DNA from 4 places in the Paragemmobacter aquarius genome. Region 3 is predicted to be linked to each of the others. Evidence: riboswitches for the same ligand, from Rfam matches in the RefSeq annotation. Region 3 holds a riboswitch; each other region holds the start of a gene.
The links. A riboswitch is a leader RNA that binds a small molecule or an ion and turns the genes downstream of it on or off. The one in region 3 is predicted to bind cobalamin.
Positions count from the first base shown of each region.

Region 1: it holds a riboswitch for cobalamin, as region 3 does, so the genes downstream of both, HYN69_RS20095 (DUF1636 family protein) here and HYN69_RS05205 (CbtB domain-containing protein) in region 3, are expected to answer to the same signal.
Region 2: it holds a riboswitch for cobalamin, as region 3 does, so the genes downstream of both, bluB (5,6-dimethylbenzimidazole synthase) here and HYN69_RS05205 (CbtB domain-containing protein) in region 3, are expected to answer to the same signal.
Region 4: it holds a riboswitch for cobalamin, as region 3 does, so the genes downstream of both, bluB (5,6-dimethylbenzimidazole synthase) here and HYN69_RS05205 (CbtB domain-containing protein) in region 3, are expected to answer to the same signal.

Region 1 is NZ_CP028920.1:173,305-176,493, forward strand. It holds gene cobN (cobaltochelatase subunit CobN) at 1-355, opposite strand, end outside; gene cobW (cobalamin biosynthesis protein CobW) at 365-1,399, opposite strand; gene HYN69_RS20095 (DUF1636 family protein) at 1,403-1,759, opposite strand; cobalamin riboswitch at 1,849-2,083, opposite strand; gene cobO (cob(I)yrinic acid a,c-diamide adenosyltransferase) at 2,127-2,780, shown strand; partial or broken gene HYN69_RS20105 (cobyric acid synthase) at 2,785-3,189, shown strand, end outside.
Region 2 is NZ_CP028920.1:178,135-181,323, reverse strand. It holds gene HYN69_RS20130 (ISKra4 family transposase) at 1-429, opposite strand, end outside; partial or broken gene HYN69_RS22015 (hypothetical protein) at 639-833, shown strand; cobalamin riboswitch at 1,096-1,281, shown strand; gene bluB (5,6-dimethylbenzimidazole synthase) at 1,324-2,004, shown strand; gene HYN69_RS20115 (propanediol utilization protein) at 1,997-2,803, shown strand; partial or broken gene HYN69_RS20110 (threonine-phosphate decarboxylase) at 2,818-3,189, shown strand, end outside.
Region 3 is NZ_CP028918.1:1,072,441-1,075,629, reverse strand. It holds gene pepT (peptidase T) at 1-119, opposite strand, end outside; gene cobF (precorrin-6A synthase (deacetylating)) at 123-881, opposite strand; gene HYN69_RS05210 (CbtA family protein) at 928-1,662, opposite strand; gene HYN69_RS05205 (CbtB domain-containing protein) at 1,667-1,846, opposite strand; cobalamin riboswitch at 1,882-2,102, opposite strand; gene HYN69_RS05200 (DUF1636 family protein) at 2,158-2,466, opposite strand; gene cobA (uroporphyrinogen-III C-methyltransferase) at 2,463-3,188, opposite strand; gene HYN69_RS05190 (cobyrinate a,c-diamide synthase) at 3,185-3,189, opposite strand, start outside.
Region 4 is NZ_CP028920.1:17,685-20,873, reverse strand. It holds gene HYN69_RS19320 (Mu transposase C-terminal domain-containing protein) at 1-33, opposite strand, end outside; partial or broken gene HYN69_RS21595 (hypothetical protein) at 528-722, shown strand; cobalamin riboswitch at 985-1,170, shown strand; gene bluB (5,6-dimethylbenzimidazole synthase) at 1,213-1,893, shown strand; gene HYN69_RS19305 (propanediol utilization protein) at 1,886-2,692, shown strand; partial or broken gene HYN69_RS19300 (threonine-phosphate decarboxylase) at 2,707-3,189, shown strand, end outside.

The sequences.
Region 1 (3,189 bases), on a different replicon from region 3:
GCCCGTCCGCAGGCAGCACCGCCAGCGCGATCCCCCGCCTGCGTGCCATGTCCTGCACCGACGCAATGCCGTAAGGCCAATAGGCTTCGCCGCCGATCAGGCGGATCAAGATTGCCTTTGCCCTCGACAGCGTCCGCTCGACATAGGTATCGACCGAGACGGGATGTTTCAGCGCAACAATATTTTGAAGCCGCAGGGACGGAAGACCGCCGCCAGCCCGCTGCCAGCCGGCCGCAAACGCGCCAAGGTCGCTGTCGGAAAACGACAGGACCACCAGATCGGCAGGGTCCTGCCCCGGATCAAACGGCGCCTCGGCCGTGTCCAACCCCCGACTGTCGCGAAAGACGACGTGCATCGCGGGTCCTTATGCCTCCAGCGCGGCGCGGATCGCGGCAGGGTCGATGTGGTGATGTTCCGCGATCACCACCAGCCGCGACTGGCGCGGCCCATCACCCCACGGTCGGTCATATTGGTGGCGCACCCGCTCTCCGACCGCCTGGACCAGCAGACGCATCGGCTTGCCCGTCACAGCGACATGGCCCTTGACGCGCAGGATGTGCTGATTGCGCGCCAGACGCTGGATGCGCAGGGCCAAATCGTCGGGGTCGGTGATTTCGGGCAGATCGATCACCACGCTGTCGAAATCCTCGTGCTCGTGGTCATCCTCGCCGTCGTGATGGCTGGGGCGCGCGGCGATGTCATCCTCGGCAGCGGCGTTAAGGCCCAGGATGAGGCGCGGGTCGATCCGGCCATCCGTCACAGGCAGGATCGCCACCTTGCGCGACATCTCGGCCTCGATCACGCCGCGGGCGGCGGTCAGCCCCACCTCGCCTGCCAGATCGGCCTTGGTCAGCAGGATCAAGTCGGCGCACAGGATCTGATCCTCGAACACCTCGGACAGGGGGGTTTCGTGGTCGATGCTGTCATCCGCAGCACGTTGCGCATCCACCGCCGCCACATCGGGGGCGAAGCGCCCGGCTGCCACCGCCTCGGCATCGGCCAGGCCAATCACGCCGTCAACGGTGATCCTTGACCGGATCGCGGGCCAGTCGAACGCCTTGAGAAGCGGTTTCGGCAGTGCAAGGCCCGAGGTTTCGATGAGGATGTGATCAGGGCGCACCGGCATTGCCATCAGCGCCTCGATCGTGGGGATGAAATCATCGGCCACGGTGCAGCAGATACAGCCATTGGCCAGCTCGACGATGTTTTCCACCGGGCAGTTTTCATCGGCGCAGGATTTCAGGATGTCGCCATCCACCCCCACCGTGCCGAACTCGTTGACCAGGATCGCCAGACGCTTGCCTTGCGGGTTTTGCATCAGGTGGCGGATCAGCGTGGTCTTGCCTGCCCCCAGAAAGCCGGTGATGACGGTGACGGGGATTTTGGTCAGGTCGGTCATGGATCAGGTCTCCAGCGGGGGAATGCGGGCAAGCGTTTGCTTGCGAAAGATGGTGGGGCGGTCGCGCCAGGGCACGATACCATCGGCAGAGCCGGCAAACAGCCCGGCCCCGCGCAGGATTTCGGGCACGTCATCGGTGGTCATCCGGCCATAGACATAAGACCAGCCGCCTGCTTTGCTGAGCGCGATCGCACAACCATGATCGCAGGCCGACAGACATTCCACCGCGCGCAGGGTCACGCCGTCGGGCAGGCCCGACTGCGCGACCGTGTCAAACAGGGTTTGACCGGGGGCGGTTTGCCCGTCGGGCAGCGGCTGACCAGCGCGGCAGGTGGTGCAGACATGCAAGACAGTCGTCATGGCCTCTCCCGTAAGTGTCGCACGGGGCAGCCTGCGGCATGGGCGTGATGCGCCCAAACTCCGAAGGTCGCGGAACACCCCGTCCGCGCGTTTCAGTTCTGGAGCTGGCAGGTCTCCCGGCTTGCGGATCTCAAGGCGGGCGCAAGGCCTGCCCCGGCGGGCTGCCCGTCTTCCCGAACCTTGCGGCCAGTGACGTGGGGCAGACCTTTCCGGTCACGGTCGCGGGGGCGGCTGCGCTTGGGGTTGCGGCAAGGCGTGCCGCAAATCCTGTCGCATTCCCTTTTCACCTGTCCTAAGACAGGCACCAACTCCTTCATGCCGTAGTCTGCCACAAGGATTGCGCTGTCAAGAACAAGGAAACGTCTCGATGTCCGCCACAAACGACACCTCCACCGAAGGCCCGGGGCCCGGTCAGGCCGACGATCTGGCCCGCCACGCAAGCAAGATGGCCAAGAAAAAGGCCGCCCGCGACAAGATCATGGCTGGAAAAGCAGGCGAACGCGGGCTTTTGATCGTGCATACCGGGGCGGGCAAGGGCAAATCCTCGTCCGGGTTCGGCATGGTCTTGCGCTGCATCGCACATGGGATGCCCTGCGCCGTGGTGCAGTTCATCAAGGGCGCCTGGGACACCGGCGAGCGGCGCCTGATCGAGGGTCATTTCAGCGCCCTGTGCCAGTTTCACGCGATGGGCGAAGGCTTTACCTGGGAAACCCAGGACAAGGCCCGCGACATCGCCGCCGCCCGCGCCGGTTGGGAAAAGGCCAAGGAGCTGATCCGCAACCCCGATATCCGCTTTGTGCTGCTGGACGAGATCAACATCGCCCTGCGCTATGATTACCTTGATCTTGACGAGGTGCTGGCCTTCTTGCGCGCGGAAAAGCCGCCGCTGACCCATGTCTGCCTGACCGGGCGAAACGCCAAGGACGCATTGATCGAGGCCGCCGATCTGGTAACCGAGATGACGCTGATCAAGCATCCGTTCCGGTCGGGCATAAAAGCCCAGCCGGGGGTGGAGTTCTGACGCGATGCCCGCGCTGATGATCCAGGGCTGCGGGTCGAACGTCGGCAAGTCGATGCTGGTGGCAGGACTGTGTCGCGCGGCGGTGCGGCGCGGGCTGTCGGTCGCGCCGTTCAAGCCGCAGAACATGTCGAACAATGCCGCCGTCACCGCCGATGGCGGCGAGATCGGCCGCGCGCAGGCATTGCAGGCGATAGCCTGCGGGCTGGAGCCGGTGACCGACATGAACCCGGTGCTTCTCAAGCCCGAGTCCGAGGTGGGCGCGCAGGTGATCGTGCAGGGCAAGCGGCTGACGACCGCGCGGGCGCGCGATTATGCGGCGCTGAAACCGCAGTTGATGGGGGCGGTGCTGGACAGCTTCCATCGCTTGCGCGGGGCGCATGATCTGATGATCGTCGAAGGCGCGGGCAGC
Region 2 (3,189 bases), on a different replicon from region 3:
ATGACGCGCTCCAAGTTCGGCTTGAAGGCGTCGCAGTTCCGGGGTCGATCGATCCGGGAAAAAGTGAGCGAGAGGCGAAAGCGGTCCGCCCAAGACAACATCGGATTTTGCATTGCAGGCGCAACGCCGAATGCGCGGCGCTTTGACCTCGAACCTGCCGAAGAGTGTGTCGAGCACCCGCGACCGATAATCATGTATAGCCCGGACCCCGTCGCAGTCCGGGCAGATCCGGCTGGCTTCGGAAATTTCCTCGATCTGGTCGTGCAGGATCGCACTTTGCAATTGCCCCAGGATCGTCTTCGCATCTTCGAGCAACAACCCGAACCCCTCAGGCTGCGTGCGTCGAAACGGGCGGGACAAACGGCCGAGACGATGCCTCTTTGTGGTTCCGTTCTCAAAGGTCGTCTCGACAATAATCCGCACTTCCATGGCAGTTCCCTTCTCAATGAACCACCAACATACACAGACACCCCCAAGTTTTGCCCACTCCCCTTTGATTTTGTTGACTTTCGCATACCGCATTTAAGGGCTACGCGACACTCGGGTTCATGCGCCGTTGGCGGACCGGTTCGTCAAGCACGGCTCCAAAAGCTTCATCTGAGCCAGAACCGTTGGCCAAAGAAGATCCCAAGATGCAGGAATTTCATGACCAGATCCGCGCCGCGCCGAGTTCCAACCGGGAATTTCATGCCTCTGACCTTTGTCGCCTCATCGGGCAGGCTGCTTACGACGCACGCATCGTAGACGTCATCCGGCAGTTGGGTTGTCCGAGGTTCACGGCGACGCTTGCAGTTCATGGCCGTGCTGTTTTGGCCGGAGAAATTCGGAGGTGATACCTCTCCCAATTGAAACCGCGAACCGAAGTCGCAGTACGGCTTTTTGTTTTTGCAGAGCAAACAAATTTCGATCCTCTGAAACGCGTTCTTTCTTGTTTGCTAACGGCAAGCTACCCAAAAGGCGAAGTTGCAGCATTTGGACCGCAACAAAATCATGAGAAACGCCCAAGTCCGATTTGTCAGTTACCGCCACACAAGCTATGGCGTTCTTGGAGATGGCGTCCCTCCGATGTGCAGTTGCGCGCGCGTTTCAGTGGGATTAAGCCAGTTGTTGTCTGGTGCCCTTCGTCTTGGCGAGGGGATAATCGGGAACGCGGTGCAACTCCGCGACGTGCCCAACGCTGTAAAGTGGACGGGACCACAAATGCCACTGGCCGAAAGGTTCGGGAAGGCGTGGTTCCGGATGAAGCCAAGTCAGAAGACCGGCCAGACGAAACCGGGGCGGGCGATGGCCGGCGCAGGTCCCGTTTCTGTGCAGGGGAAGACTATGACCGCCGAACCGTTCTTGACTGATGCCGGGCCGTTTGCCGAGGCCGAGCGCGCTGCCGTATATCGCGCGATTCACACCCGCCGCGACGTACGCAGTCAGTTTACCGACCGCCCAATTAACGACGCCACACTGTTGCGCCTGCTGACAGCAGCGCATCATGCGCCCTCCGTCGGGCTGTCGCAGCCTTGGAATTTCATCGTGATCCGGTCAGAGGCAGTAAAGCTTCGGGCGCAGACGGCATTTGCCAAGGCCAATGCCGAGGCACAGGCGATGTTTCCCGAAGACCGCCGTGCGCTTTATTCGTCGCTCAAACTGGAGGGCATACTGACCGCACCCATAAGCCTGTGTGTCACATGCGATCACAGCCGGGGTGGCCCAGTGGTGTTGGGGCGCACGCATCAACCGCAGATGGATGTCTATTCCACTGTATGCGCTGTGCAGAACCTGATGCTGGCGGCAAGGGCCGAAGGGATTGGCGTCGGTTGGGTCAGCATCTTTGACCCCGCCGACATGCAGCAACTGTTGGATCTGCCCAATCATGTCAGCGCGGTGGCGTGGCTGTGCCTTGGCCATGTCGATGCGCTTTATTCCGAGCCCGAGTTGCAAGCGAAAGGCTGGGCCCAGCGGGTTCCACTGGCCGATCTTGTTTTTGCCGAACGCTGGGGGCGGCGTGCCTAGACCGATTTCGGTGCCCTGCCATTTCGGCGAATGGATGCAGGGGCGGCTGGGGCCAGCTGGCCCAGTGGCGCTGATCACGCTGACGCCTGCCGGTCCGCGGGTGATTGCGCGCTGGCGTGCGGGTGTCGGGCTGGCGTGTCAGTCGGTGACGCATGGCCCAATGGATCCGGCGTTGCTGGCGCGGTTTGCGCGGGCGCTTGGTGGATTGCCACCGGGGCGGACCCTACTGCGGGTGCCTTATCCGCCTGGCCTGGGCACTGGCATGTCCACCGCTGGTCTGCTGGGGGTCGCGGCCTTTGCTGGGCGGGCGCTTGCGCCGCTGTCTCTGGCGCGGGCTTGTGTGGCCGCCGAAGGAGCCAGCGATCCGCTGATGTTCGCCCAACCTTCGCGGCTCTTGTGGGCCTCGCGTCAGGGGCGGGTTCTGGCGCGATTGTCGCCGCAGCCGCGCGCGCACCTGCTGGCCGGGTTTTGGGGTCCAGCACGGCCGACGCAAGCGGGCGATCTGGCATATGCCGACGTATCGGACCTTCTGGAGCGTTGGCAGGCCGAGGCCCCGCTGGCCACCCGTGCCGCTCTTGCCAGCGAGAGTGCGGCGCGCTGCGTTGCCCTTCGCGGCCCGTCGGAGGACCCGACCGAACGGCTTGCACACGATCTGGGGGCGCTTGGGTGGATGATGTCGCATTCGGGTGCGGCGCGGGCGCTGATCTTTGCCCCGGGCGCTCTGCCGCGCCATGGTATGGCGGCATTGCGTGAGGCTGGGTTGCGAGGTGTTCATCATCTGGCCACCTTGGGCGAATGACAAGGAGCACATCTATGCGCGATCACGGCGGAAATCTGGATCAGGCGATGGCCGTTTTCGGCACGGGCGACTGGATTGACCTGTGCACGGGTATCAACCGCCGCCCTTGGCCATTGCCCCTGCTTGACCCGGACTGTTGGCGCAGCCTGCCGACTCGGGCAAGTCAGGCGGGTTTGGTGGCGCAGGCGGCGCGCGCATGGGGAGCATCAGATCAAGCGGCCGGAATAGCGCTTGCGGGCGCGCAGGCGGCTATTCAACTAATGCCCTTGTTGCGGCCCGCCGGGCGTGCGGCAGTGCTGGGGCCGACCTATAACGAACACGCGGCGTGTCTGTCACAGGCAGGCTGGGATGTTGCCAATGTCAGCACGCCAGAAGCCCTGCACAGT
Region 3 (3,189 bases):
AGCATCCGCGCCAGAACCCACTGGATATCCGTGCTCGGCCCCGTGGCCGATGTCTCGTCGCTCTGCGTGTCGACCCGCGCATAGCGCACCAGCCGTTCCTCAAGCTCGCGGTCGAACATCGCTCATCCCTTCCGGCGCAAAACGTAGATATCCATGATCCAACCATGCTCGGCCCGCAGCCGCTCGCGCAAGGGCGGGATCGTCGTGGCCATTTCGGCAAGCGGCCCCTCGGCCAAGACCTGCTCGGCCATGCCGACATAGGCGCCCCACCAGATATGCACGCCCGCAGGCTGCACCGAGCCGAACGAACACTCCCCGTCCAGCATGACGACCAGCGTATCCACCCCCGCAGGCCAGCCATGATCGCGCAACTGCCGCCCCGTGGTGACGGTAAAGGGCGCACCCACCTCGTTGACCGGAATGGCATGCCCCGCCGTAAGTACCTGCATCGAGGTGACCCCCGGAACGACCGTCACCACAGGCGCAGGCTTAAGCCGCGACGCGATCCGCAACGTGCTGTCATAAAGCGAAGGATCGCCCCAGACCAGCAACGCAACCGTGCGAATATCTCGCGAAAATCCCCGTCCGTCCTGAACCGTTGCAATCGCTGCAACCCAAGCCGCCGCAATCGCATCATGCCAGGCATCCACCCCTGCCAGATACCCGCCCGATACATCGCGCTTGGGCATGTCGAACACGGCCACCGGCACATCGGCCGCATGTTCGGCCAGCATCGCATGGCGCAATCCGGCAAGGTCGGATTTGTCCGGCCCCTTCTGCGGGATCAGGATCAGGTCCGCCCCCCGCATCGCCTTGATCGCCTGCAGCGTCAGATGGTCGGGGTTGCCCGTGCCGATGCCGATCAGGACCAGCTTTTCCATACCACCCTCCCTTTGGTCAGGGGGCGGAACATCCGCCCCCCGCCCGCTATACCCGTTCGCCCCGCGCCCAGACAGAGCCAGCAACCCAGCCAAGCACGGCCCATGCCACCAGCCCGACACCCAGCACGCGCGCCGCAAAGGCCGCGCCAAGCTCGGGCGGTGCCGAGCCGTAATATTCGCCCAGCGTCGGCGCACCGATGACATGCGGCAAGGCCAAAGCCACACCCGCCAACACGAACACCCATGCCTTGCGCCCGTAGCCCAGCCCCAGCAGGCCCGCCGCCGTCAACAGCGCCGTCCCCCACCACCAGACCTGCCGCGCACCAAGATCGGCGGCAACCGTTCCGGGCAGTTCGGGCGCAAGCCCCATCGCAGGTGCAAGCTGGAACACGGCAAACCCGCCGATCCCCCACAAAAGCCCCTGCACCGCCCCGATCCGCGCGCCGAAGGTCGAAGCCGCACCGAAACCCGCGATCAGGATGAAGCCGTAAGCCACGTAGATCAGCACGGTGAACAGAACCGTAAGCCCGTCCCGCGCCAATCCGCCACTCTCGCCATGCTTATGCGTCGCGTGGTCATGCCCCGCGTCCTCGCCTGACGCTTCGCCCGCATCCGCATGCACCGCATGATCCCCGCCGCCCGCGAAATGCGTCAGCGCGCCGGATTCATACTGCTCGCCGGTCAGGATAAGCGCTTGGACAAACGAAAAATGCAACAGGGCGGCAATCAGCCCTGCTGCACAACCGGCGAACACCGCGCCGGTCACCAATCTCTGGAACATCAGTTCAGTGGCAGGGGAAGCCGGTCGCGTGGCGCATGTCATGCGCCGCATCGTGCAGCGTCGCCGACTGGGCATGGCCCGCCACGAACATCAGCGCAACGCCGATGGCCATGACAGCGATGATCGAACCCGCGGCCTGTGCCAGCGTGCCCGAGGATTTCTTGACCGAAGCAAGGGTCGTCATAATGTCGTTCTCCCGACCGTCACACCCGACGGCGTATGTTTCATCCCTGCAAGGTCGGTCTCCTGGCTCGCGGGTCGTAACGGCCTTCACCTTCCCATCCCCTTGCGGGAACAGTGGTCGTCGAAGGCCGCTCGCCGCTTACAGTCGCGGGGGCGGCTGGGGCCATGGGCGCCGTATTCGGTCCGCCCCTTCCCCATTCCCGTTTCAGCCCCTGTGCTTTGCACGTTAACGGGGCACCTTGCCCTTCCATCTGCACATCAACCGCCCCTGCGGTCAAGGTGCTTTGCGGCAGATCGCAGCCCAAGCGCGACCTATCCGGGGATTCGCGCCACGGCCTTCATCCGCAACCCGCCGATTGCCCGCGCATCGGCCAGATTGCCATCAGCCGACGCTCCGTAAAGCCCCGCGAAAACCACCAGCTCGGGCAGGTCATCCGCCACCACATCGCCGAACAGATAGGCCGTCTTGCCCGCATCCCTGAACGCCACCGTCGATGCCCGCGCACAACCGGACATGCAGTCGACCAGCGCCACCTCGGCCAGCCCGCCCAGCGCCTCGCGCAGGGTCTCGGCAAACCCCGCCCGCCCCAGCGCGCAACTGCCGCAGACAGTGATCTTCACGCACCATCCCCCGCAAGCGGACCGTATAGAATCAATCCCGGCAACAGCCCCGGCCCCTCGGCCAGCAGCGCCGCCAGCCCCGCGATCGTCGTCCGCGTCAGCCGTTGCTCCGGATGCCCAACCGACTCGGCCAGCATCGCCGGAGTATCCCCCGGCAACCCGTGCGCCATAAGCCCCGCACACATCGCCCCGAACGTGCGCTTGCCCATGAACACCACCGTCGTCGCCAGCGGGTCCGCCAGCGCGGCCCAGTTCAAATCCGCGGGCAGCCCCCCCGTCACATCCGCGCCGGTCAGAAACTGCACCCGCCGCGCCGTCAGCCGCCGCGTCAACGGTATCCCCGCCGCCGCCGCCGCCGCACTCGCACTCGTCACCCCCGGAATGATCTCATAAGGAATCCCCGCTGCCTGCAAAGCGTCGGTCTCCTCCTCGAGCCGCCCGAACAACCCGCAATCGCCCGACTTCAGCCGCACCACCCGCGCGCCCGTGGCGGCATATTCCACCAGCAAACGGCTGACATGGTCCTGCTTGGGCGATGCACGCCCCGCCCGCTTGCCCACACCGACCAGATCGGCCCCGTCGCGCGCGTGGCCCAAGATCGGCCCCGAGGACAGGTCGTCGAACAGCACCGCATCCGCCTCCCTTAACCGCGCCACGGCCTTGAGCGTCAGCAGTTCCGGATCGCCAGGACCCGAGGATACGAAAGAGACGAAGCCCGTCATG
Region 4 (3,189 bases), on a different replicon from region 3:
TTCGATTATACCTTCGACATCAGCGGGCACCATGACCGACCCCGTGGGTCGGCCGCGTTTGCGGGGAACAAGAGCGCTTGTCCGGCCACCTTCTTCCGCAAGTCGTCGAATCCAGCGCCAGACAGTGGTCTTGCTGACGCCAAGCTCCCAGACTGCATCACGTATGCCGCTCTCCAAGCTCCCGGTGCGGCTGAGATACGCCTGTACAAGCGGTCGAAGGACCGATGCCCGGCGCAGCGCCTCAACACCAGAATCGCCACAGTCTTCGTCATTACCCACTATCGCTGCCAACCGTCCAACCCCGCGCACCCTGTGTCAGCTTTAATGGCAAGAATGTCGAATTTAAAGGCAAGATACCATATTTAATGGCAAAGCCGCCCCTTTGATTTTGTTGACTTTCGCATACCGCATTTAAGGGCTACGCGACACTCGGGTTCATGCGCCGTTGGCGGACCGGTTCGTCAAGCACGGCTCCAAAAGCTTCATCTGAGCCAGAACCGTTGGCCAAAGAAGATCCCAAGATGCAGGAATTTCATGACCAGATCCGCGCCGCGCCGAGTTCCAACCGGGAATTTCATGCCTCTGACCTTTGTCGCCTCATCGGGCAGGCTGCTTACGACGCACGCATCGTAGACGTCATCCGGCAGTTGGGTTGTCCGAGGTTCACGGCGACGCTTGCAGTTCATGGCCGTGCTGTTTTGGCCGGAGAAATTCGGAGGTGATACCTCTCCCAATTGAAACCGCGAACCGAAGTCGCAGTACGGCTTTTTGTTTTTGCAGAGCAAACAAATTTCGATCCTCTGAAACGCGTTCTTTCTTGTTTGCTAACGGCAAGCTACCCAAAAGGCGAAGTTGCAGCATTTGGACCGCAACAAAATCATGAGAAACGCCCAAGTCCGATTTGTCAGTTACCGCCACACAAGCTATGGCGTTCTTGGAGATGGCGTCCCTCCGATGTGCAGTTGCGCGCGCGTTTCAGTGGGATTAAGCCAGTTGTTGTCTGGTGCCCTTCGTCTTGGCGAGGGGATAATCGGGAACGCGGTGCAACTCCGCGACGTGCCCAACGCTGTAAAGTGGACGGGACCACAAATGCCACTGGCCGAAAGGTTCGGGAAGGCGTGGTTCCGGATGAAGCCAAGTCAGAAGACCGGCCAGACGAAACCGGGGCGGGCGATGGCCGGCGCAGGTCCCGTTTCTGTGCAGGGGAAGACTATGACCGCCGAACCGTTCTTGACTGATGCCGGGCCGTTTGCCGAGGCCGAGCGCGCTGCCGTATATCGCGCGATTCACACCCGCCGCGACGTACGCAGTCAGTTTACCGACCGCCCAATTAACGACGCCACACTGTTGCGCCTGCTGACAGCAGCGCATCATGCGCCCTCCGTCGGGCTGTCGCAGCCTTGGAATTTCATCGTGATCCGGTCAGAGGCAGTAAAGCTTCGGGCGCAGACGGCATTTGCCAAGGCCAATGCCGAGGCACAGGCGATGTTTCCCGAAGACCGCCGTGCGCTTTATTCGTCGCTCAAACTGGAGGGCATACTGACCGCACCCATAAGCCTGTGTGTCACATGCGATCACAGCCGGGGTGGCCCAGTGGTGTTGGGGCGCACGCATCAACCGCAGATGGATGTCTATTCCACTGTATGCGCTGTGCAGAACCTGATGCTGGCGGCAAGGGCCGAAGGGATTGGCGTCGGTTGGGTCAGCATCTTTGACCCCGCCGACATGCAGCAACTGTTGGATCTGCCCAATCATGTCAGCGCGGTGGCGTGGCTGTGCCTTGGCCATGTCGATGCGCTTTATTCCGAGCCCGAGTTGCAAGCGAAAGGCTGGGCCCAGCGGGTTCCACTGGCCGATCTTGTTTTTGCCGAACGCTGGGGGCGGCGTGCCTAGACCGATTTCGGTGCCCTGCCATTTCGGCGAATGGATGCAGGGGCGGCTGGGGCCAGCTGGCCCAGTGGCGCTGATCACGCTGACGCCTGCCGGTCCGCGGGTGATTGCGCGCTGGCGTGCGGGTGTCGGGCTGGCGTGTCAGTCGGTGACGCATGGCCCAATGGATCCGGCGTTGCTGGCGCGGTTTGCGCGGGCGCTTGGTGGATTGCCACCGGGGCGGACCCTACTGCGGGTGCCTTATCCGCCTGGCCTGGGCACTGGCATGTCCACCGCTGGTCTGCTGGGGGTCGCGGCCTTTGCTGGGCGGGCGCTTGCGCCGCTGTCTCTGGCGCGGGCTTGTGTGGCCGCCGAAGGAGCCAGCGATCCGCTGATGTTCGCCCAACCTTCGCGGCTCTTGTGGGCCTCGCGTCAGGGGCGGGTTCTGGCGCGATTGTCGCCGCAGCCGCGCGCGCACCTGCTGGCCGGGTTTTGGGGTCCAGCACGGCCGACGCAAGCGGGCGATCTGGCATATGCCGACGTATCGGACCTTCTGGAGCGTTGGCAGGCCGAGGCCCCGCTGGCCACCCGTGCCGCTCTTGCCAGCGAGAGTGCGGCGCGCTGCGTTGCCCTTCGCGGCCCGTCGGAGGACCCGACCGAACGGCTTGCACACGATCTGGGGGCGCTTGGGTGGATGATGTCGCATTCGGGTGCGGCGCGGGCGCTGATCTTTGCCCCGGGCGCTCTGCCGCGCCATGGTATGGCGGCATTGCGTGAGGCTGGGTTGCGAGGTGTTCATCATCTGGCCACCTTGGGCGAATGACAAGGAGCACATCTATGCGCGATCACGGCGGAAATCTGGATCAGGCGATGGCCGTTTTCGGCACGGGCGACTGGATTGACCTGTGCACGGGTATCAACCGCCGCCCTTGGCCATTGCCCCTGCTTGACCCGGACTGTTGGCGCAGCCTGCCGACTCGGGCAAGTCAGGCGGGTTTGGTGGCGCAGGCGGCGCGCGCATGGGGAGCATCAGATCAAGCGGCCGGAATAGCGCTTGCGGGCGCGCAGGCGGCTATTCAACTAATGCCCTTGTTGCGGCCCGCCGGGCGTGCGGCAGTGCTGGGGCCGACCTATAACGAACACGCGGCGTGTCTGTCACAGGCAGGCTGGGATGTTGCCAATGTCAGCACGCCAGAAGCCCTGCACAGTGCCAGCCTTGCCGTGGTGGTGAACCCCAATAAACCCGACGGGCGCCGCCATACCCCGCACGATTTGCTTACCCTGTCCCGAAAGGTTGGGTTTCTGGTGGTGGACGAAAGC